DNA from 3 places in the Pandoraea norimbergensis genome. Region 2 is predicted to be linked to each of the others. Evidence: predicted binding sites of a transcription regulator. Region 2 holds the regulator's gene; each other region holds the start of a gene.
What was found. Region 2 encodes sigma-54, which starts transcription at its own class of promoters, with help from an activator protein. Its sites were predicted from a motif close to TGGCANGNAANCTGCTTT; they were not measured.
Positions count from the first base shown of each region.

Region 1: nirB (nitrite reductase large subunit NirB) is a predicted target of sigma-54. The motif match lies at 2,798-2,815, and genes of this name have one in related genera.
Region 3: urtA (urea ABC transporter substrate-binding protein) is a predicted target of sigma-54. The motif match lies at 4,857-4,874, and genes of this name have one in related genera.

Region 1 covers NZ_CP013480.3:4,801,539-4,808,686, forward strand. The annotation lists gene nirD (nitrite reductase small subunit NirD) at 1-137, opposite strand, end outside; gene nirB (nitrite reductase large subunit NirB) at 148-2,640, opposite strand; gene AT302_RS20945 (MFS transporter) at 2,982-4,442, opposite strand; gene AT302_RS20950 (acyl-CoA dehydrogenase family protein) at 4,506-5,675, opposite strand; gene AT302_RS20955 (MarR family winged helix-turn-helix transcriptional regulator) at 5,995-6,468, shown strand; gene AT302_RS20960 (FUSC family protein) at 6,472-7,148, shown strand, end outside.
Region 2 covers NZ_CP013480.3:652,495-659,642, reverse strand. The annotation lists gene lptC (LPS export ABC transporter periplasmic protein LptC) at 1-630, shown strand, start outside; gene lptA (lipopolysaccharide transport periplasmic protein LptA) at 627-1,367, shown strand; gene lptB (LPS export ABC transporter ATP-binding protein) at 1,411-2,163, shown strand; gene AT302_RS02985 (RNA polymerase factor sigma-54) at 2,258-3,748, shown strand; gene hpf (ribosome hibernation-promoting factor, HPF/YfiA family) at 3,889-4,242, shown strand; gene ptsN (PTS IIA-like nitrogen regulatory protein PtsN) at 4,479-4,934, shown strand; gene hprK (HPr(Ser) kinase/phosphatase) at 4,999-5,964, shown strand; gene AT302_RS02965 (PsiF family protein) at 6,119-6,448, shown strand; gene rapZ (RNase adapter RapZ) at 6,629-7,148, shown strand, end outside.
Region 3 covers NZ_CP013480.3:332,411-339,558, forward strand. The annotation lists gene urtD (urea ABC transporter ATP-binding protein UrtD) at 1-535, opposite strand, end outside; gene urtC (urea ABC transporter permease subunit UrtC) at 532-1,743, opposite strand; gene urtB (urea ABC transporter permease subunit UrtB) at 1,744-3,375, opposite strand; gene urtA (urea ABC transporter substrate-binding protein) at 3,548-4,744, opposite strand; gene AT302_RS01450 (MFS transporter) at 5,335-6,624, shown strand; gene AT302_RS01455 (GlxA family transcriptional regulator) at 6,723-7,148, shown strand, end outside.

The sequences.
Region 1 (7,148 bases), 2.0 Mb from region 2:
CGCAGCGCGAAGACCTTGTCGCTCTCGGTGCGAAACAGCGCAATGTTGCCGTCAGGATGCGGCAACACACGCGTGCCCAGACGCGGAATCGCATCGATGTCGCACACATGCAGCCAGATAGGTTGAGACATTTCCATGGCGTCGTCCTCAGGCGGTGGCAGGGGCAGCCGCAGATTTCACGGCGACCGGTGTGATGGGAATGACCGGCTTGAGCGGCACATACTCATTCGCCTGCTTGCCGTCGATACGCGCTTGCCACGGGTCGGGCAGACCATCGAGTGCATAGAGCAACCGCTCAAACAACGCGCGACGATTGGCCGCGTCGTGCACCACGCGTTGCTTCACGTAATCGAGTCCTACCCGCGCGAGGTAGTGCACCGTGCGATCGAGGTAGTAGGCTTCTTCGCGATACAACTGAAGAAACGCGCCGGTGTATTCCTTGACCTCTTCGGCCGTCTTCACCTTGACGAGAAACTCGGCCACTTCCGTCTTGATGCCACCGTTGCCGCCCACATACAGTTCCCAGCCCGAGTCGACGGCGATCACGCCCACGTCCTTGATGCCCGCCTCGGCACAATTTCGCGGACAGCCCGACACGGCCAGCTTCACCTTGTGCGGCGACCACATGTTCGCGAGCATGGTCTCCAGATCGATGCCCATCTGCGTGCTGTTCTGCGTGCCGAAGCGGCAAAACTCGCTGCCCACACACGTCTTCACGGTGCGGATCGACTTGCCGTAGGCGTGTCCGGACGGCATGCCCAGATCACGCCACACGCTTACGAGGTCTTCCTTCTTCACGCCGAGCAAGTCGATACGCTGCCCGCCCGTGACCTTGACCATCGGAATCTGGTACTTGTCCGCGACGTCGGCGATGCGGCGCAGCTCACTTGCGTTCGTCACACCGCCCTTCATCTGCGGCACGACCGAGAACGTGTTGTCCTTCTGGATGTTGGCGTGCACACGCTCGTTGACGAAGCGGCTTTGCGGATCGTCCACGGCTTCCTTGGGCCACGTGCTGAGCATGTAGTAGTTGAGCGCCGGACGGCAGGTCGCGCACCCGTTGGGCGTGCGCCATTCGAGAAAATCGTAGGCCGCGCGATGCGACGTCAGCCGATGCTCGCGCACGGCGCGACGCACGTCGGCATGCGACAGGTCGGTGCAGCCGCAGATCGCCTTTTCTTTGGGTGCCGCGTCGTAAGTCGAGCCCAGCGTGCTCATCAGAATCTGCTCGCACAGCCCGGCGCATGAGCCGCACGAGCTGGCCGCCTTGGTGTGCTTCTTCACGTCATCGAGCGTGAAGAGTCCCTTCTCGGTGATGGCCTTCACGATGGTGCCCTTGCACACACCGTTGCAGCCACATACCTCATCGGTATCGGCCATGCCCGCGGCGCGGCTTTGCCCTTGCGTGCCGACGTCGCCCACGCTCGATTCACCGAACATGATGCTGTTGCGCAACTCACCCAGCGCGCGCCCTTCGCGCAGCAGCTTGAAGTACCACGCACCGTCGGCGGTGTCGCCGTACAGGCAGGCGCCGACGAGTTTGTCGTCGCGAATCACGAGCTTCTTGTAGACGCCACCGGCCGGGTCGGACAACACGATTTCTTCGGTGCCGTCCCCGCCCAGAAAATCGCCTGCCGAAAACAGATCGATGCCGGTGACCTTGAGCTTGGTCGAGAGCACCGAGCCGCGATAGCTGCCGATGCCCATCAACGCGAGGTGATTCGCGCAGACCTTGGCCTGTTCGAACAGCGGGGCGACGAGGCCGTAGGCCACGCCGCGATGGCTCACACATTCACCGACCGCGTAGATGCGCGGGTCGTAAGTCTGGAGCGTGTCGGAGACGACAATGCCGCGCGAACAGTACAAGCCCGCCGCTTCGGCGAGCGTCGTGTTCGGGCGAATGCCGGCCGCCATCACGACCAGATCTGCCGCGATCTCTTCACCATTGGCAAAGCGCACCGCGCGCACGGCACCGGTCGCACCGTCGTCACTGTCGCCGAGAATCGCCGCCGTCTGATGCGACAGCCGGAACGTCAGGCCGCGTGCTTCCAGCGACTGCTGCAACAACTTGCCCGCCGTGGCATCGAGCTGGCGCTCAAGCAACGTCTCGGCCAGATGCACCACCGTGACTTCCATGCCGCGCAGCTTCAGACCGTTGGCCGCTTCCAGACCGAGCAGGCCGCCGCCGATGACCACCGCGTGACGCTTGACGCGAGCGGTCTCGATCATGGTTTCGGTATCGCGAATGTCGCGATAACTGATCACGCCATCGAGATCCTTGCCCGGCACCGGCAGGATGAACGGGCTCGATCCGGTTGCGATCAACAGGCGATCGTAAGGCGCTTCGGTGCCATCGGCACAGCGCACGACGCGGCGCGGGCGGTCGATTTGCGTGACCTCTTTGCCCAAGTGCAGCGTGATGCCCTTCCCGGCATACCAATCGAGCGGGTTGAGCACGATGTCGGCGAACGCTTGTTCACCCGCGAGCACCGGCGAGAGCAGGATGCGGTTGTAGTTCGGATGCGGCTCCGCCCCGAACACGGTGATGTCGTATTGATTCGGCGCGATCTCCAGCAGCTCCTCGAGCGTGCGGATACCGGCCATGCCATTGCCGATGACGACCAGACGAGGTTTGCGCATGTTGACAGCTCCTGTGGCAGCGCCCGAAAAACAAAACGGCGTCCGTCCGTGCCGCAGCACGGAGGGACGCCGTTGTCCGTTGGGTGCAACGCAGGCTTGCCCCTGACGTCGCACCGGTATCAATGCTCGCGACGCCTTTGCCGCTAGCGCTAGTGCTTACGCAACAAGCATGCCAGCGGGCGCACGGTCATCGGCAAAGCGTTGCCGGATAAGGCAGGAGGGGGGGAATACCACCGGGAGCGAGTCAAGAGGCAGAGGCTGCGTGCTGCACCGCAGCAGTGCACGATCCGGTTCGCCCGCACCACGATGACGCGGGCGAACCACGATGCGGCACGCCTTGATCAGCGAACCGTCCGGGGCGAATGTCCGCTGACTTGTGCGCCGGCATCGGCCGGAAGGCGCGCGCCATCGATCAAGCCGAGCAACGCCAGCGCGCCCATCACGACAAACGTCCAGCGGAAGCTTGCCGCGCTGTAGGGCGTGGCACCGGCCACTTCGGTCATCTTGAGCACCAGCGCGCCGAGCGCGATGCCCAGCCCCGAGGTCATCTGCTGCAACGCTGAGAAGAGGGTCGATGCCCCGCTCATGTCGTCGGGCGGCACGTCGGCAAAGCCCATGGTCGCCAACGTCGTGAACTGCACCGAACGGCAGATACCGCCGAAGAGCAGTACGAGCGCACTGATCCAGAGCGGCGTCGTTGCCGTGAGCAGCGCACACAACGCGAAGCCGATCGCCACAAGCACGCCATTACCGAGCAGCACGCCACGAAAACCGAAGCGCCGCATGATCGGTGTCGTGGCGGGCTTGATCCCGAGGTTGCCCGCGAACAGCGCCAGCATCAGCAACCCCGACGTCACCGCGCTCATGCCGAACGCTAACTGAAACATGAGCGGCAGCAGAAACGGCGCGCTGCCGATGGCAATCCGGAATAGCGAACCGCCCCAGACCACCACCGCGAATGTCTGCACCCGTATCGCGCCCAGATTGATGAGCGGATGCGGTGTGCGAAGGAAGTGCCGCACCGACCACACCATGGCGACGCCGCCCACGACGAGACAACCGATCGCCATCGGCCAGTCCGCCGGTGTGCGGCTGGCCAGCTCCACGCCGAACATCAGCGCACTCGCGCCGACCCCGCTCGCGACGAAGCCCGCAAAGTCGAACGGCTTGCGCTGACCCGGCGACGGCTTGACCAGCCACAACGCCGCAGCGAACGCAGCGATGCCCAGCGGCACGTTGATGAGGAAGATCCAGTGCCAGCTCCACGTCGACGAGATGAAGCCGCCCAACGCGGGCCCAAGTACCGGCGCGGCAAGCCCGGGCCATGTGATGGTGGCGATGGCGCGAACGAGCGCCGGTTTGGGGGTGTTGCGCAACACGACGAGCCGTCCGACGGGCACCATCATCGCGCCTGCCAGCCCTTGCAGCACACGGCACACGGTGAACATGTCGAGGCTGGTGCTCATCGCGCACAGCACCGAAGCGAGCGTGAACAAGGCAATCGCCGACGGGAATACGCGGCGCGGCCCGAGCCGGTCAGCCAGCCATCCACTCGCGGGGATAAACGCAGCGAGTGCGACCAGATAGGCCGACAAGCCGATGGAAAGCGCGGAAGGGGCAACCCCGAAGTCGTGCGCCATGGCGGGCAGCGACGTGGTGATAATCGTCGCGTCGAGGTTCTCCATGAAGAAAGTCGACGCGACGAGCAACGGCAAGGCCGTTTGCGACACCGTCCGGGCGGGTTGTGCCGGCGGCTGGGGTGTTGATGGCGATTGCGGGCCTTGCGATAACGGGTCGGACACGACGGCAGCTCTTGGGGGCAGCGAACGCCAGCGAGTGTATCAGGGCGAATGCCGCCTGAAACGTCAATCGTCCTGCATCAATGCGCGGCCGATAATCAGTTGCTGAATCTGCGTCGTGCCTTCGTAAAGACGCAGCAGGCGCACGTCGCGATAGAAGCGCTCGACCTTGTACTCGTTGATATAGCCCGCGCCGCCATGCACCTGCACGCCGCGATCGGCCACGCGCCCGACCATTTCGGTACAGAACAGCTTGGCGCACGACGCCAGCATGCTCACTTCGGCGTCGCGCTTGCCCGCCGGTTTCGCGTCGTATCGATTCGCACAGTCCTGCACCATCGACCAACCGGCATAAAGCTCGGCCTGACTGTCGGCCAGCATGGCCTGCACCAGTTGAAAGTCGCCGATGCGTTGCCCGAACTGCTTGCGCTCGCGCGCATACGCTACGGCTTCGTTGAGAATGCGCTGTGCCATGCCGCAGGAGAGCGCCGCCACATGCAGGCGGCCGCGATCGAGCACCTTCATGGCAGTTTTGAAACCCTTGCCCGCCTCGCCGCCGATGATATTGGCTGCCGGCACGCGCACGCCGTCGAGCACCACGTCGCAGGTCTTCGTGCCACGCTGCCCCATCTTCTTGTCGGGCTTGCCGAGCGAGAGCCCCGGGGTGTCGGCGGGCACGATGAACGCCGAGATGCCGCCTGCGCCCTCGCCGCCCGTGCGCGCCATCAGCGTGAACGCCCCGGCGCGCGGCGCGTTAGTGATGAAACGCTTCACGCCGTCGATGACATAGGTGTCGCCGTCGAGCACGGCACGTGTCTTGAGTGCGGCGGGATCGGACCCGGCATCGGGCTCCGTCAGCGCGAACGACATGACCAGATCGCCACTCGCCACGCGTGGCAGCAGGTCGCTTTTCTGCGCGTCGGTGCCGTCCATCAGAATGCCTTGCGAGCCGATGCCGACGTTGGTGCCGAAAACCGAGCGAAACGCCAGCGACGTCTGACCGAACTCATAGGCCACGCGCACTTCCTGCGCCATCGACAAGCCGATGCCGCCGTACTCCTCGGGAATCGACAGGCCGAAGAGGCCCATCTCCTTCATGTCCTCGACCAGCGCGGCAGGCACTTCGTCGTCTTCTTCGACGTCGTTCTCGGCGGGCACAAGCCGCTCGCGAATAAAACGTTGCACGGTCGCGAGCAGCAGCGCGAACGATTCGCTATCCAGTCCTTTCGATGTCATAAGCCGTGTTTCCTGAGTGCCTGTGGCGCCATTTTAGTGTCTGTATCTTACCCGCGGGCGCGGGCGGTGACAGGTCAATAGCAAGCCCGGGGGATACCGGCAGAAGGCCATTCACACCACGTCTCCCACCGCCGAAATTCCCGTTTCTCAAAAATAAAACAGCCCCGCAGCACGAAATCGGCGCGTTGCGGGGCCGTTTCGTTACCTCGCGCGCAAGGCTAAAAACCAATACCAGCAAGGACTTACGGGTATTCCTTCGTCTGGAGCAATACCGTATTAACTAGCATCCTAATTATTAGTTAACATATAATCTTTCTCCATGACCTCCCTAGAATCGCTCCGCTTCGCTTTCACCAGCCACCTGTTGCTGGCCGGTAAGCAGTGGCGCCAGTTATCGCAAAGCGCAATCGTCGAGTACGGCATTTCTGCCGCCAGCGCCGGGCCGCTGCTGTTCATCCGCCGTCTTGGCCAGGGTGTGCGTCAGGTCGAGCTTGCCGAATATGTCGGGCTCGAAGGCGCCTCGCTGGTACGGCTGCTCGATCAGTTGTGCGCCGCCGGGCTCGTGCTGCGCGAAGTCGATGCCAGCGACCGGCGCGCCAACGCGCTGCGGCTGACGGAGGCCGGCGAAGCGCTCGCCGAAAAGCTCGAAATCGAACTCAGCCAGTTGCGCGCGAAGGTTTTCGCCAACGTGCCCCGCGAGGATTTCGAAGCGGTGTTGCGCGTGTTCGAAATCCTCTCCAGCGCGACGGGTCCCGATGCGACCATTCTCGCGATGGTGCCCCCCAAGAAGTAAACCGTGTTCAATTGGCCATCCTCACGCGACTGGATTTTCTCGATCAAGGCGTTTGTCGCCTCGATGCTGGCGCTCTACATCGCGCTCGCGCTCGGCCTGCCACGCCCTTACTGGGCGATGGCCACGGTCTACATCGTGTCGCATCCGCTCACGGGCGCCACGCGCTCCAAGGCCCTGTACCGGGTGCTGGGCACGCTGCTCGGCGCAGCCGCATCGATCGTCTTCGTTCCCGCGCTGGTCAATACGCCTGAATTGCTGATGGCCGCGGTCGGCCTGTGGACCGGCACGCTGCTCTATATTTCGTTGCTCCATCGCTCGCCGCGCAGCTATGTGTTTTTGCTCGCGTCGTACACGCTGCCGCTGATTGCTCTGCCTGCGGTGGGGACACCCGACGGTATCTTCGACATCGCCGTGGCGCGCTCGGAAGAGATCATTCTCGGCATCGTCTGTGCGAGCGTCGTCGGCGCGGTCATCCTGCCCACCAGCGTGGCGAAGGTATTGCACGATCGCTCGGGCCGCTGGCTGGTCGATGCCGCGCGCTGGACCATGGACATGCTCTCGGCCGACCCCGACGGCAAGGCCTCGCGCCACATGAGCCGCCACCGGATGGCGGCCGACATTCTGGCGCTCGATCAATTGATCAGCCAGCTTTCGTACGACGCCGACACATCGGCGCGTGT
Region 2 (7,148 bases):
CTCGCCGCGGGTACCTATTGGCTCGTGCAGCGCACGCTGCCGTCCGATGCCGATCGCTCGCCGTACGTCAAGAAACACATCCCCGATTACTACGCCGACAACATGGTGATCTCCATGCTGTCGCCGACCGGCCTCACGCAGTACCGCGTCAACGCCGTGCACATGACGCACTACGAGGACGACGCCACAACCGCCATGCAGCTCCCCGCCGTGCGTGCCTTCACGCCCGATTCGCCGGAAGTGACGGCCACCAGCAAGCGCGGTACGCTCAACGCCGACATGTCGATCGTGGACCTGTACGACGACGCTCTGGTGGTCCGCCAGCCCGGGCCGCGCGACCCTGAAATGCGTGCGCTGTCCGAGCACTTTCAGGTGCTCGTGAATGAAGACATCGTGCGCACGGAGCTGCCGGTGGTGTTGTATCGCGGCCAGTCCGTGATGTACGGCGACGGCATGATTTTCAATAACATCTCGCGGGCCGTACAATTGCTCGGCAATGTGCATGGCACAATCCAGCCGGCCGAGCTCGGCAACAAGCCGCCGGCCCAGCCCGCCGCAAGAACTGGCGCTCCGGCAGCCGCTGCCCCGAGCGCGCCACCCAAGACAACACAGGGCCCCAAGACCCCATGACCGATCGCCCTTACCTGCGACCCGCTTCATATCAACCGCTTGACGGCATCCGCCGCTCGTTGGGTAGCTCATTGACTCGCTCGCTGCGCGCGCTGGCCGCCGCGTTCGCGGTGCTCGGCGCGCTGGCGTCGCCGCTCGCCCATGCCGAGCACGCCGACCGCGACAAGCCGCTCAACATCGAAGCGGATCACATGAGCTATGACGACCTCAAGCAGGTCAACATCTTCACCGGCAACGTGACGATGACCAAGGGGACCATTCTCCTCAAGGCCGATCGTGTCGAAGTGACTCAGGATCCGGAGGGCTATCAGTACGCCACCGCTTACTACAAGCCGGGCGGCCCGCTCGCTTACATGCGCCAGAAGCGCGACGGCCTGGACGAGTACATCGACGGCTGGGGCCAGACGATCTACTACAACGGCAAGACCGAAGTCGCCACGCTGACCACGCAGGCCACGCTCAAGCGTCTGGCCGGTGGCACGAAGGTGCTCGACGAGATTCACGGCAGCGTGATCACGTACGATACGTACAACGAGGTGTACACCGCCAATAGCGGCGCCGATCAGGTCAATTCGAACAATCCGAACGGCCGCGTGCGTGCGACGCTCGCGCCTCGCAATGCCACGGGCGCAAACCAAGCGCAGCCCGGCGGCGCGAGCAAGCCTGCCGCCGCAGCGCCCAAGGGCGACCTGCCGGCGCTGGCGCCTTCCAAACGCCTAGAGAATCCGCGTGAGTAATCCCGACCAAAGCAACGCTTCCAGCATCAACCAGGGCGCCGGCATGGTCGGCAAGCCCAGCGCGCTCGTCGTGCGCTCGCTCAAGAAGCAATACGGTGCCCGTACCGTCGTCAAGGACGTCTCGCTCGACGTGAAAAGCGGCGAAGTCGTGGGGCTGCTCGGGCCCAACGGCGCCGGCAAGACCACGTCGTTCTACATGATCGTGGGGCTGGTGCCTGCCGACGACGGTGAGATTCAGTTGGATGGCAACCTGATCAGCGAACTGCCGATTCACGAGCGCGCGCGCATGGGTGTCTCGTATCTGCCGCAGGAAGCGTCGGTGTTCCGCAAGCTCACGGTCGAAGACAATATTCGCGCCGTGCTCGAATTGCAGGTCGATGCGCAGGGCAAACCGCTCAAGCGCGATGAAATCGAGCGCCGCATCGAGTCGTTGCTCGACGAGCTGCAAGTGGCGCACCTGCGCGAAAACCCGGCCATGTCGCTCTCGGGCGGCGAGCGTCGCCGTGTGGAAATTGCCCGCGCGCTGGCCACCCAGCCGCGCTTCATCCTGCTCGACGAGCCGTTCGCCGGGGTGGATCCGATCGCCGTGCTGGAAATTCAACGCATCGTGCGCTTCCTGAAAGACCGAGGTATCGGTGTCCTGATTACCGACCACAACGTGCGCGAAACGCTCGGTATCTGCGACCACGCGTACATCATCAGCGAAGGCTCGGTGCTCGCCGCCGGCACGCCTGACCAGATCGTTGCCGACGAAAGCGTCCGGCGCGTTTATCTGGGCGAAAATTTCCGGATGTAAAGCTAATTTTTCGCATGTAAACCCTGCCTCCGATAGCGAGGCAGGCCGGTTTCGCTGACGTGACAAAGCCTCTACAATGAAGGCGAGAAACGTTATGAAACCGACCCTCCAACTCCGCACCTCGCAGCACCTGACCCTCACCCCCCAGTTGCAACAATCGATCCGGTTGCTGCAACTGTCGACGCTCGAACTTCAGCAGGAAGTCGAGCATGCCCTCACCCAGAACCCGATGCTCGAGCGCGAAGACGACTGGCTCGCCGGGTCCGTGCGCGTCGGCACCGACGGCTCGCTTCGCAATGAACGCACGACATCGGTCAGCAGCACGAACGACGCGCCGTCAGAGGGTAACGGTCACGACGAGGCACGCGAGCTCGATGGCGAAGCGCGCTTCGACGATAACGGCCAGGACAGCGGCAGCGACTGGAGCCTGAACGACTTCGCCCGCACGGGCAATGCCACCGACGACGACGACAACAACTCGCGCCCGCAACTGCACGTCGATCATCCGAATCTGCGTGAACACCTGCTGGCCCAGTTGCGCGTGACCAAGGCCGCGCCGCGCGATCGCGCGCTGGTGGAGTTTCTGATCGAGTCGCTCGACGAAGACGGTTATTTGGGCACCACGCTCGATGAAATTCAGGCGGAAGTGGCCGAAGAGTTGTCGCTGGAAGCCGAAGAGATCAATGCCGCGCTGGCGCTGCTGCAAAGCTTCGACCCGGCCGGCGTCGGCGCGCGCACCCCGTCCGAATGCCTGCGGCTGCAATTGCAGCGGCTGCCTGCGAGCCCGGTGCGCACGATTTCGCTGCGCATCGTCTCCGATCACCTGGAACTGCTTGCCGCACGTGACTACACGCGACTGCGCCGTGTACTCGGTGTCGGCGAAGACAGCCTGCGCGCCGCGCATCAGCTCATTCGCTCGCTCGACCCGTTTCCGGGGGCCGCCTACGGCACGCCGCAGGCCGACTACGTCATTCCCGACGTCCTCGTGCGCCGGCAGGGCAGCGGCTGGACGGCGGAGCTCAATCCCGAGGTGATGCCGCGTCTGCGCATCAATGAGATGTATGCGCGAATTCTGCGAAATAATCGCAACGATCCGGGCACCGGGAACCTCCAACAGCAATTGCAGGAAGCGCGCTGGCTGATCAAGAACATTCAGCAGCGTTTCGACACGATCCTGCGGGTCGCGCAGGCGATTGTCGAGCGTCAAAAGAACTTCTTCTCCCACGGCGAAATCGGCATGCGCCCCTTGGTTTTGCGCGAGATTGCTGATACGCTGGGTTTACACGAATCCACGATTTCGCGGGTGACAACCAGTAAGTACATGCTCACTCCATTTGGAACTTTCGAGCTCAAGTACTTCTTTGGTTCTCACGTCGCGACGGAAGCCGGAGGGGCCGCGTCATCCACGGCCATCCGTGCCCTCATCAAGCAACTGATAGGAGCCGAAGACCCGCAGAGCCCCCTTTCCGACAGCCGTATCGCGGAACTGCTGGCAGAGCAAGGTTTTGTGGTGGCGCGACGCACTGTCGCGAAATACCGCGAAGCCATGCGAATTCCCGCAGTCAACTTGCGCAAATCTTTGTAGGACAGTCCTGGTGAGCCGTGTTGGCCTGCTGGGGCATAACGCCGCAGTGCGACATTGCGTCACATGAATGGCTCGCACTCCCGCTAGCCCGTCATTTGTGACGTGGCCTGCACTTCGGCATTTCAGCAAGGAGAGCAGCTATGAATCTGAAGATCAGTGGACACCATCTCGAACTCACGCCTTCGCTGCGCGAATTTGTGATTAACAAGCTTGATCGCGTGTTGCGCCATTTCGATCAAGTGATGGGCGCCGAGGTGATCCTCTCTGTCGACAAGACCAAGGAGAAAACCGGACGCCAAGTAGCCAGCATTACGGTGTTTCTCAAGGGTAAGGAGATTTTCGTCGAGAAGTGTGACGAAGATATGTACGCCGCCATCGACAAGCTGATCGATATGCTCGACCGCAAGGTAATCCAGTTCAAGGACAAGGTTCAGGACCACGGTCGCGAGGCCATCAAGCATCAGCAGCCGCCCGAGCAGGAACCGCTGCAATGAGTGCTTTCTGGCGTGGTAGTCGCGTCGACTGACACCGGCGAAAGCCCGCGCGGAACCTCGCGCCTGCAATTGCGTCTGTCATAGTCTGGCATCACCCACCGCGGGGCCGTTGAACGGCCCCTTTTATATGGTCCGGCGCATTTCTGGGGAATGGCGCAGGGGTCGGCGGCAGGTGGTCTATAATGCGAGGTCAATCGGGGGTTGGAGGGCGACTACGCGTTCGCCCGCATTACAAGATGAACCGTTTAGTCAAACTCTTACCTGCGTCCAACATCCTGCTTGGACTCTCCGTCACCAGCAAGAAGCGCGTCTTCGAGCAAGCCGGGCTCCTATTCGAGAGCAATGCCGGGCTCACCCGCGCTGTCATCACCGACAATCTCTTCGCGCGCGAGCGACTTGGCTCGACCGGGCTCGGTGAAGGCGTGGCGATTCCGCATGGCCGTATCAAGGGCCTGAAGCATCCGATGGCAGCATTCGTGCGCCTGGAAGCGCCGATCCCCTTCGAAGCGCCTGACGGCCAGCCGGTGTCCCTGCTGTTTTTCCTTCTGGTGCCCGAACAAGCCACCCAGCAACATCTCGAAATCCTGTCCGAAATCGCACAATTGCTTTCGGATCGATCGATGCGCGAGACGTTGTCGAATGCACCGAGCGCCGAAGACATTCATACGGCACTCGCGAATTGGCAGCCCTGAGCCCACACGCCAGACAAGCCCCGTAGCGTAGACCCCCACACCCCCAACCGAACGAGGCGACGCGGTGGAACTGACCGGCATCAACGCGCAAAGCATTTTCGACGACAACGCCGCCACGCTGCGGCTGTCGTGGCTGACCGGCCATGAGGGGTGGGAGCGCGGCTTCACGCCGGAGAGCGTGGCCACGGCCACATCGAGCGCCGACCTCGTCGGTCACTTGAACCTCATCCACCCGAACCGTATTCAGGTGCTCGGCGAAGCCGAACTGCGCTACTACCAGCGTCTGACGGAAGAAAACCGCAAGCGTCATATGGGCGAGGTGATTGCGCTGGAGCCGCCGTTCCTGGTGGTGGCCGACGGCCTCGAAGCGCCGCCCGATCTCGTGCTGCGCTGCACGCGTTCATCGACCCCGCTGTTCACGACCCCGCTCTCGACCGCTTCGGTCATCGATAGCCTGCGCCTGTACATTTCACGCGTGTTCGCACCACGTTGCACGATGCACGGCGTTTTTATCGACATTCTGGGTATGGGCGTGCTGCTGACGGGCGATTCGGGCCTCGGCAAGAGTGAGCTTGGTCTGGAACTGATTAGCCGTGGACACGGGCTGGTCGCCGACGATGCCGTCGATTTCGTGCGTCTTGGGCCCGATTTCGTCGAAGGCCGCTGTCCGCCGCTGTTGCAGAACCTGCTGGAAGTCCGTGGCCTCGGCCTGCTCGACATCAAGACGATCTTCGGTGAGACGGCCGTTCGCCGCAAAATGAAGCTCAAGCTGATCGTGCAACTGGTGCGCCGCCCCGATGGCGAATTCCAGCGCCTGCCGCTCGAAGCGCAAACGGTCGATGTGCTGGGTCTGCCCATCAACAAAGTGATCTTGCAAGTGGCGGCCGGGCGAAACCTCGCCGTGCTGGTCGAAGCCGCCGTGCGCAACACGATACTGCAACTGCGCGGCATCGATACGCTCAAGGACTTCATGGAGCGTCAGCGCCAGGCCATGCAGGACCCGGACGGCATGCAGGGCAAGCTGCTCTAGGCCCCGGCACCGCAAAGGCCAACCCAATCCCCCGGGTTTACCGCAATTTCTGCGTTTTTCTGTCAACGCCGCGCGATTGCGGCGCGTTTTCTTTCATGTTGTAATCGCCACGCAGTCCTTCCCCTTGCGTGTCCGACCCTATGGAGAGACGACCATGAAGAAAGCACTCGCTGCACTGCTCCTGCTGTCCCCGCTGCTCGCATCGCCCGTTTTCGCCCAAACGGCCGCAGCACCGGCGGCACCCAAGGCGAACTCGCAGAACAACAAGATGACCGCCTGCAATCAACAAGCGACCGGCAAGACGGGCGACGATCGCAAGGCGTTTATGAAGCAATGTCTGTCGGCCGCCGGCACCCCGGCACCTGCCGCCAAGCAAACCCAGCAAGACAAGATGAAGTCCTGCAACACGGCCGCCACCGGCAAGAAGGGCGACGACCGCAAGGCGTTCATGAAGCAGTGCCTGTCGAATCAACCGGCGGCCTGATATCCGGCCCGCCAACAGTGTTCGCGAACGGCGCCCCCACGGGCGCCGTTTTCATTGGTGCACCGATCTCGCCCGAAATGCGCGAACGCCTGAAAAACGCGCGGAACCATTCACGCAATTTCAAGCCCGACACCCGAACGACACAATCGCTTACCATCATGGTTGTATCCGGGAAATGCCATGAAGATCGTATTGATTACCGGCGTTTCGGGTTCGGGCAAATCGCTCGCCCTGAACGTCCTCGAGGATGCTGGCTACTACTGCGTCGACAATCTGCCGTCGCGCTTTCTGCCTGAGCTCGCCGAATACCTCGAAACACAGAACTACACACGTCTGGCCGTCGCTATCGATGCGCGCAGCGGCGGCTCGCTCGCCGATCTGCCACCGATTGTCGGCGGCTTGCGCCGTTTCGGCCACGATGTGCGCGTGTTGTTCCTGAATGCCACCACGCAAACGCTGGTACAACGCTTTTCAGAAACGCGCCGCCGCCATCCGCTCTCTGCCGCATCGACCGATCCGGTGAATGCCAGCGGGTCGCTCGTGGAGGCCATCGAGAAAGAGCGTGAGATGCTCAACAGCGTGACCGAGCTGGGGCATCAGATCGACACGAGCAATCTGCGCGCAAGTGCGTTGCGGCGCTGGATTCGTGAATTCGTGCAGCACGATCACGCAGGCCTGACGTTGATGTTCGAATCGTTCG
Region 3 (7,148 bases), 320 kb from region 2:
GTTCGAGATGCGTCAATGCGAGCACTTCTTCGATACGGCGGCGGATTGCGGGCGTGAGCGAGGCCCACAGCGCACGGAACCAGCGCTTGTCGCCTTTCTCGCCCGCGTAAGCGAGTTCGAGGTTTTCCCAGACACTGTGCTGCTCGAACACCGTCGGCTTTTGAAACTTGCGCCCTACGCCGGCCTCGGCGATGGCGGGCTCATCGAGTCGCGTGAGGTCGAGCGTCTGACCGAGAAATGCGCGGCCGGCGCTGGGGCGCGTCTTGCCGGTGATGACATCCATCATCGTCGTCTTGCCAGCGCCGTTCGGGCCGATGATGCAGCGCAGTTCGTCGGTGTGAATCGCCAGCGACAGGTCGTTGAGCGCACGAAAACCATCGAACGACACGGAGATGTTTTCGAGATAGAGAATCAGCCCGTGCGACGTGTCGATCTCGCCCGGCACCACGAAGTGCGACATGCCCGTGGTGTCACCACTGACCGATGTCTCGTGGGGCGCTTCGGCGACTTGGCCGGCATCGATGGCGGGGATCATGCGCGGTCTCCGGTGGCGGGGTGCGGGGCGTCGCCTTCGGCATGGGCCGGGGCGTGCTGGGCCTGCGGGCTGCGCTTGCGCGAGAGCTGTGTCACGAGCCCGATCACGCCCTGCGGCAACAACAGCGGCACGAGCACGAACATGGCGCCGAGGAAGAACAGCCAGTACTCGGCGAAGTACGCCGTGAAGTAGCTCTTGGCGCCATTCACGAGAAACGCGCCGACGATGGCGCCGATGAGCGAGCCACGTCCGCCGATGGCGACCCAGATAGCCATTTCGATGGAGTTCACCGGGGCCATCTCGTTGGGGTTGATGATGCCGACCTGCGGCACGTACAGCGCGCCCGCGATACCGCACAGCATGGCCGAGAGTGTCCAGACGAAGAGCTTGTAGCCTAGCGGCCGATAGCCGAGAAACATCGCCCGCGACTCGCCGTCGCGAATGGCGGTCACCACGCGGCCGAACTTCGAGACGACCAGCGCACGGCACAGCAGCAAGGCACCGACCAGCACGGCGAACGTGATAAGGAACAGCACCGTGCGCGTGTTGGCCGACGTTACCGAGTAGCCGAGAATGCGCTTGAAGTCGGTGAAGCCGTTATTGCCGCCGAAGCCGGTTTCGTTGCGATAAAAGAGCAGCATTGCCGCGAACGTGAGGGCCTGCGTGATGATCGACAGATACACGCCCTTCACCCGCGAGCGAAACGCCAGATAACCGAAGATCCATGCGACCGCGCCGGGCAGTGCCACGACGAGAAACATCGCCCAAGCGAAGTGCTCGGTGCCCGTCCAGTACCACGGCAGTTCCTTCCAATCGAGAAACACCATGAAGTCGGGCAAGTTGCTGTGATATACGCCGTCGCGGCCGATGGAGCGCATCAGATACATGCCCATCGCATAGCCGCCAAGCGCGAAGAACAGGCCGTGACCGAGGCTCAGAATGCCGCAGTAACCCCACACGAGGTCGAGTGCTAGCGCGGCGATGGCGTAGCACATGATCTTGCCGACCAGCGTCATGGCGTACGCCGACAAATGCAGCGGATGCGCTGGCGGCAGCACTAGCGCACACACCGGCACGAGAATCAGCACGGCGAGCACGAAGGCGAACAGCACCGGCGCCACATGTTTTGGCAGCAGCCGTGCGCGGGACGGCACGTCGAGCGAGATCGACGGCGTGATGCCGGGAGGCAGAAAGTTGGGTGTCTGCATTCAGGCCTCCGCGCTGCGCCCTTTGAGCGCGAACATGCCCTGCGGGCGTTTCTGGATGAACAGCACGATCAGAATCAGCACGGCGATCTTCGCGAGCACGGCACCCCACATCGGTTCGAGCACCTTGTTGGCAACGCCCAGACCGAACGCACCGACGATCGTGCCCGCGAGTTGACCCACGCCACCCAGCACCACCGCCATGAACGAGTCGATGATGTAGCTCTGTCCGAGGTCGGGGCCAACGTTGCCGATCTGCGAGAGAGCGCAGCCGCCCAGCCCCGCAATGCCCGCACCGAACGCGAAGGCATAGCTGTCGACGCGCCCCGTCTTCACGCCGACGCAGGCGGCCATCGACCGGTTTTGCGTGACGGCGCGAATGAACAGACCCAGACGTGTGAGGTTGAGCACGGCCCACGTGAGTGCCACGACGACCAGTGCGAACACGAGAATCACGATGCGGTTGTACGGCAGGATCAGGTTCGGCAGCACGGCGATGCCACCGCTCATCCACGTGGGGTTCACCACTTCGACGTTTTGCGCGCCAAAGAGCGTGCGCACCGCCTGAATCAGCAACAGGCTGATACCGAACGTGGTGAGCAGCGTCTCGAGCGGGCGGCCGTACAAGTGTTTGATGACGGTGCGCTCAAGCACGAAGCCGAGGGCCGCTGCTACGAAAAACGCAGCGGGCACGGCGGCCACGAGGTAGAAGTCGAACGCGCCGGGTGCAAAGCGATGGAACAGCGTCTGCACGACGTAGGTGGCATACGCGCCGACCATCAGAAATTCGCCGTGCGCCATGTTGATGACGCCGATCAGACCGTAGGTGATGGCAAGTCCCAGCGCGGCGAGTAACAGCACGCTGCCTAACGACAGCCCGGCGAAGATTGTGCCGAAGAACTCGCTGCGGCGCTGGGCAGCGGCGAGTTGCGTGAGGGCGATGTCGGCGGCGCTGCGCACGTTGGCGTCGGGTTCTGCATAGCTGCCGTCGGGTTGTTTTGCCACGATGGGCAGCAGCAGGTCGCGCATCTGCGGATCGCCTGCCGAGGCGATCAGGTCGATGGCTTCACGGCGTTTGGCCGGCGACGCATCGTGCAGTGCCGATTGTGCCCAGAGCTGGTCGAGCCGTTTCTTCAGGACCGGGTCGGATTCCTTCTGGCGCGCCTGCTCGATCAATGTCTTGAATGCGGGCGACGGGTTCTGCAACATCGTGTCGATGGCCTGCGCGCGAGCATCGTGGTCGGCGGAGAGGAGGGCACTGGCCGCCGCCGCTGTGCCGACTTTGGCGCGCAGCACATTGTTGAGCGTGAGCGACTGGGCATCGTCGGCTTTGACGGCCGCGCCCGTGATCGGGTCGACGTACTTGTCGCCGTCTTGAATGGCAATGCGCGGGTTCGTGTCGCCGACGGTCACGGCCGTGTCGTCGGCCAGTGCCTTGAGCAAGGCAACGGCTTGCGGCGAGGCGTCTGCGGCGAGGTGGTCGATGGCCTGCGCCTTGGCGTCGAAGTCGTCGCCTGCGAGTGCGGCAACATCGGCATCGGTGACAGCCGCACGCGCGGCCATCGGTGTCATCAGCGCAGCACCCAGTGATAGCAGGACAAGGGTGGCAGCGGTCCAGCGTCTTATCGTTATCATCGAGACGTCTCCGTGCGCTGGCCACGGTCAAAGCGTTGGCCGCTGTTGACCGCTGGTCAGCGCGAGGAATTTGCGCCGCGTGCCGGCCGGTCAGGGCGGCACACGGCGACGGCAAAACATCGGTGGCATCGGACCGGGGTCAGACCGGGCTCAGGCCGGGTTCAAACCGGGGTCAAACCTTATCGGGCTTGCCTTCGTTCCCCGCGATGAACGGGCTCCACGGCTGGGCGCGAATCGGTGCTTTGGTCTTCCACACCACGTTGAACTGACCGTCCGGACGGATTTCGCCGATCATCACGGGCTTGTGCAGATGGTGGTTGCCGTCCATCGCCATGTCGAAGCCGTCGGGCGACTTGAAGGTCTGGCCGATCATGGCCGTGCGGACCTTGTCCACATCGACGCTGCCGGCCTTCTCGACCGCCTGCTTCCACATGTGCATACCCACGAAGGTGGCTTCCATCGGGTCGTTGGTCACGCGCTTGTCGCCGCCCGGCAGGCCCTTCGCCTTGACGTAGGCAAACCATTCCTTCTTGAACGCGTCGTTGGTCGGGTTCTTCACCGTCATGAAGTAATTCCACGCGGCCAGATGACCCACGAGCGGCTTGGTATCGATGCCGCGCAGCTCTTCTTCACCCACCGAGAAGGCGACGACCGGTACGTCAGTGGCCTTCAGGCCTTGATTGCCGAGTTCCTTGTAGAACGGCACGTTCGAGTCGCCGTTGATGGTCGAGATGACCGTGGTCTTGCCGCCTTGGGCAAACTGTTTGATGTTCGCGACGATGGTCTGATAGTCGCTGTGACCGAACGGCGTGTAGACCTCTTGAATGTCTTTGTCGTCCACGCCCTTCGAATGCAGGAAGGCGCGCAGGATCTTGTTCGTCGTGCGGGGGTAGACGTAGTCGGTGCCGAGCAGGAAGAAGCGCTTGGCGCCGCCGCCTTCCTTGCTCATGACGTATTCCACGGCGGGGATGGCCTGCTGATTCGGCGCGGCACCCGTGTAGAAGACGTTCTTCGACATCTCTTCGCCTTCGTACTGCACCGGGTAATAGAGCAACCCGTTGAGTTCTTCGAAGACCGGGAGCACCGACTTGCGCGAGACCGACGTCCAGCAGCCGAACACGGCGGAGACTTTGTCCTTCGTGAGCAACTGGCGGGCCTTTTCCGCGAAGAGCGGCCAGTTCGAGGCCGGATCGACCACCACGGCTTCGAGCGGGCGGCCCATCACGCCGCCCTTGGCGTTGATGTCGGCAATGGTCATGAGCGCGACATCCTTGAGCGACGTCTCCGAGATGGCCATCGTGCCCGAGAGCGAGTGCAGGATGCCGACCTTGATGGGCTGCTTGCTCTGCGCGAACAAGTTGGGCGCCATGCCGGTGAGCGAAGCGGCGCCCGAGAGGGCCGCCATCTGGAGTAGCGTGCGTCGTTTCATGATACGTCTTCCCCTTTCCTGGTTAGACCGGTGGATCCGGTACCAGGGGACTAACGCAAGGGCCGTGCCAGCGACGCGTATTCACTGTGGTCATGGCCGTGCGCTTGCCGTATTGGACGCCTCGGCGCGTGCGCCAACCCCTGAATTCACGCCGGTATTCAAACTTGCATCCAAGTTTCGGGGCGACGCAAAAGGGCGGACTTTCCGGATGGGGTATCCGTCTTTCGGCTGATGGTCAGCCTCAGGAGGGAAGCACGTTGGTGCGAGTACGCGCTGACTTGGTGCGCACTGAATTGGCGCGGAAGGGGGGGCGGATGTGTGGCTGGGTGGATTGCCGCATCGGGTCAACTGCTCATGCAGGGCGGCGGCGTGTTCGAGGCGGGACAGTCAATGCTGTCTGCCATGGTGTGGCATTTTTTGATGCATGATTGGCATTCGTGCCAAATCGGCCGACGGCAAGATGACGACTTCCGACGTTCCCCGAAGTCTCCCGAAGTCTCCTTATCCCGCCAAGACATAGCGACACTCCTATGACCGATGCCGTTGCCGGGCGCACCGCGCCACCGTCCGATCCTGATCAAAGCAGCGAGCCCGCTGCACGCCGCGCCCGCCAACTGGGGCGTCGCTATGCCGCCGTGCTGGCGGCGTGTCAGGCGCTCTATACGGCGGCGCTATCCGTCGATCTCACCCTCACCGGGCTGGTCGGCTACGTGCTGGCGTCCGACAAGGGCTACGCCACGCTGCCGTTCTCGCTGATTACGGTGGCCTCGGCCATTACGACGATCTTCGCCTCGATGCTGATTCAACGTATCGGGCAGCGCTTCGGTTTCGCGTTGGGGGCGGCATTCGGCACGGTGGGCGGTCTGGTGTCGGTGATGGCGATCTACCAACAGCACTTCGCCATGTTCTGCGCAGGGACGGCCTGCGTGGGCGTGTTTCAGGCATTCGCCCGTTACTACCGGCTGGCAGCGGCCGACGTCGTGCCCGTCGAAGACAAGCCGCGGGCCATCTCTATCGTGCTGACCGGCGGTGTGATCGCTGCCGTGATCGGCCCGGCACTCGCTGCCGGTAGCAAGGACTGGCTGGCGCCCGTGACCTTCGCGGGGTCTTACCTCGTCGTCACGTTGTTGTCGGGCATCTCGTTGTTGCTGCTACTGGGTTTTTTGCGCGACTTGCCCGTCCATGTGGCGACCGGTACCGCAGGGGATGCCGCGGCATTGCCCGCGCGCGGACTCGGCGAGATCATGCGCCAGCCGATCTACATGGCGGCGCTCGCCAACAACCTGATCGGCTTCATGGTGATGATGTTCGTGATGACGGCCACGCCGATTGCGGCGGTCGCGTGCGGACACAGCATCGACGATGGGGCGCACATCATCGAGTGGCATTTGGTGGGGATGTACGCGCCGTCGTTCTTCTCCGGGCATCTGGTCAAACGATGGGGCGTGGTGCCGGTGCTGTTCATCGGTATCGGCATGAGCGCGCTGTGCGGCGTGCTGGCGCTGATGTCGACGAGCCTGCCGTATTTCTACGCCGCACTGGCGTTCCTCGGTGTGGGCTGGAACTTCATGTTCGTGGGGGGCACGACGTTGCTGACGTTGTCCTATCGCCCGGCCGAGCGGGCGCGTGCGCAGGCGGCCAATGAATTCATCACGTTTGCTGGTACAGCGCTCGCGAGCCTGTTTGCCGGGCAACTGCTGGCGCGCTTCGGGTGGGCCACGATCAATCAGGCGACGTTCCCGTTGCTCGCCATCGCAGCGCTTGCGACGCTCTGGTACGCCGTCGATGCGCGACGCCGGACCGTGGCGGCGACGGCTTGATGCTCGGGTGCGCGTGGTTTGCGTCGCTGAATGAACACTGAACCGGACACCGCTCCCGAACTGTGATTTGTGATTCGCTATTTGTTATTCGCTAACTCATGACCGAACCTCGCCTCGTCGCCTTCCTCATCGTGCCGCCGTTCGTGCTGCTGGATCTTGCCGGTCCGCTCGATGCGTTTCACGCGGTGATCCGTAACGCGACGGAGCTTGGGCAGCCGGCGCCATATCGCACGGTCGTCGTGTCGGCGCACGGCGGGCCGGTGGAGACGGGCTCGGGGATCACGCTGCACACCGAGCCGATGCACTCGCTGGCGGCGATGGAAGTGGATACGTTGATTGCAGTGGGTGGCGCGGTGATGCATCGGCCTGCGGTGCCGGATGTGGTGGGTGACTGGTTGCGTGATTACGCACCACGCGTACGTCGTGTGTGTTCCGTCTGCGTGGGGGCGTTCATTCTCGGCGCCGCCGGGTTGCTCGACGGACGCCGCGCCACCACGCACTGGCTCGACACGGCCATGTTGCAG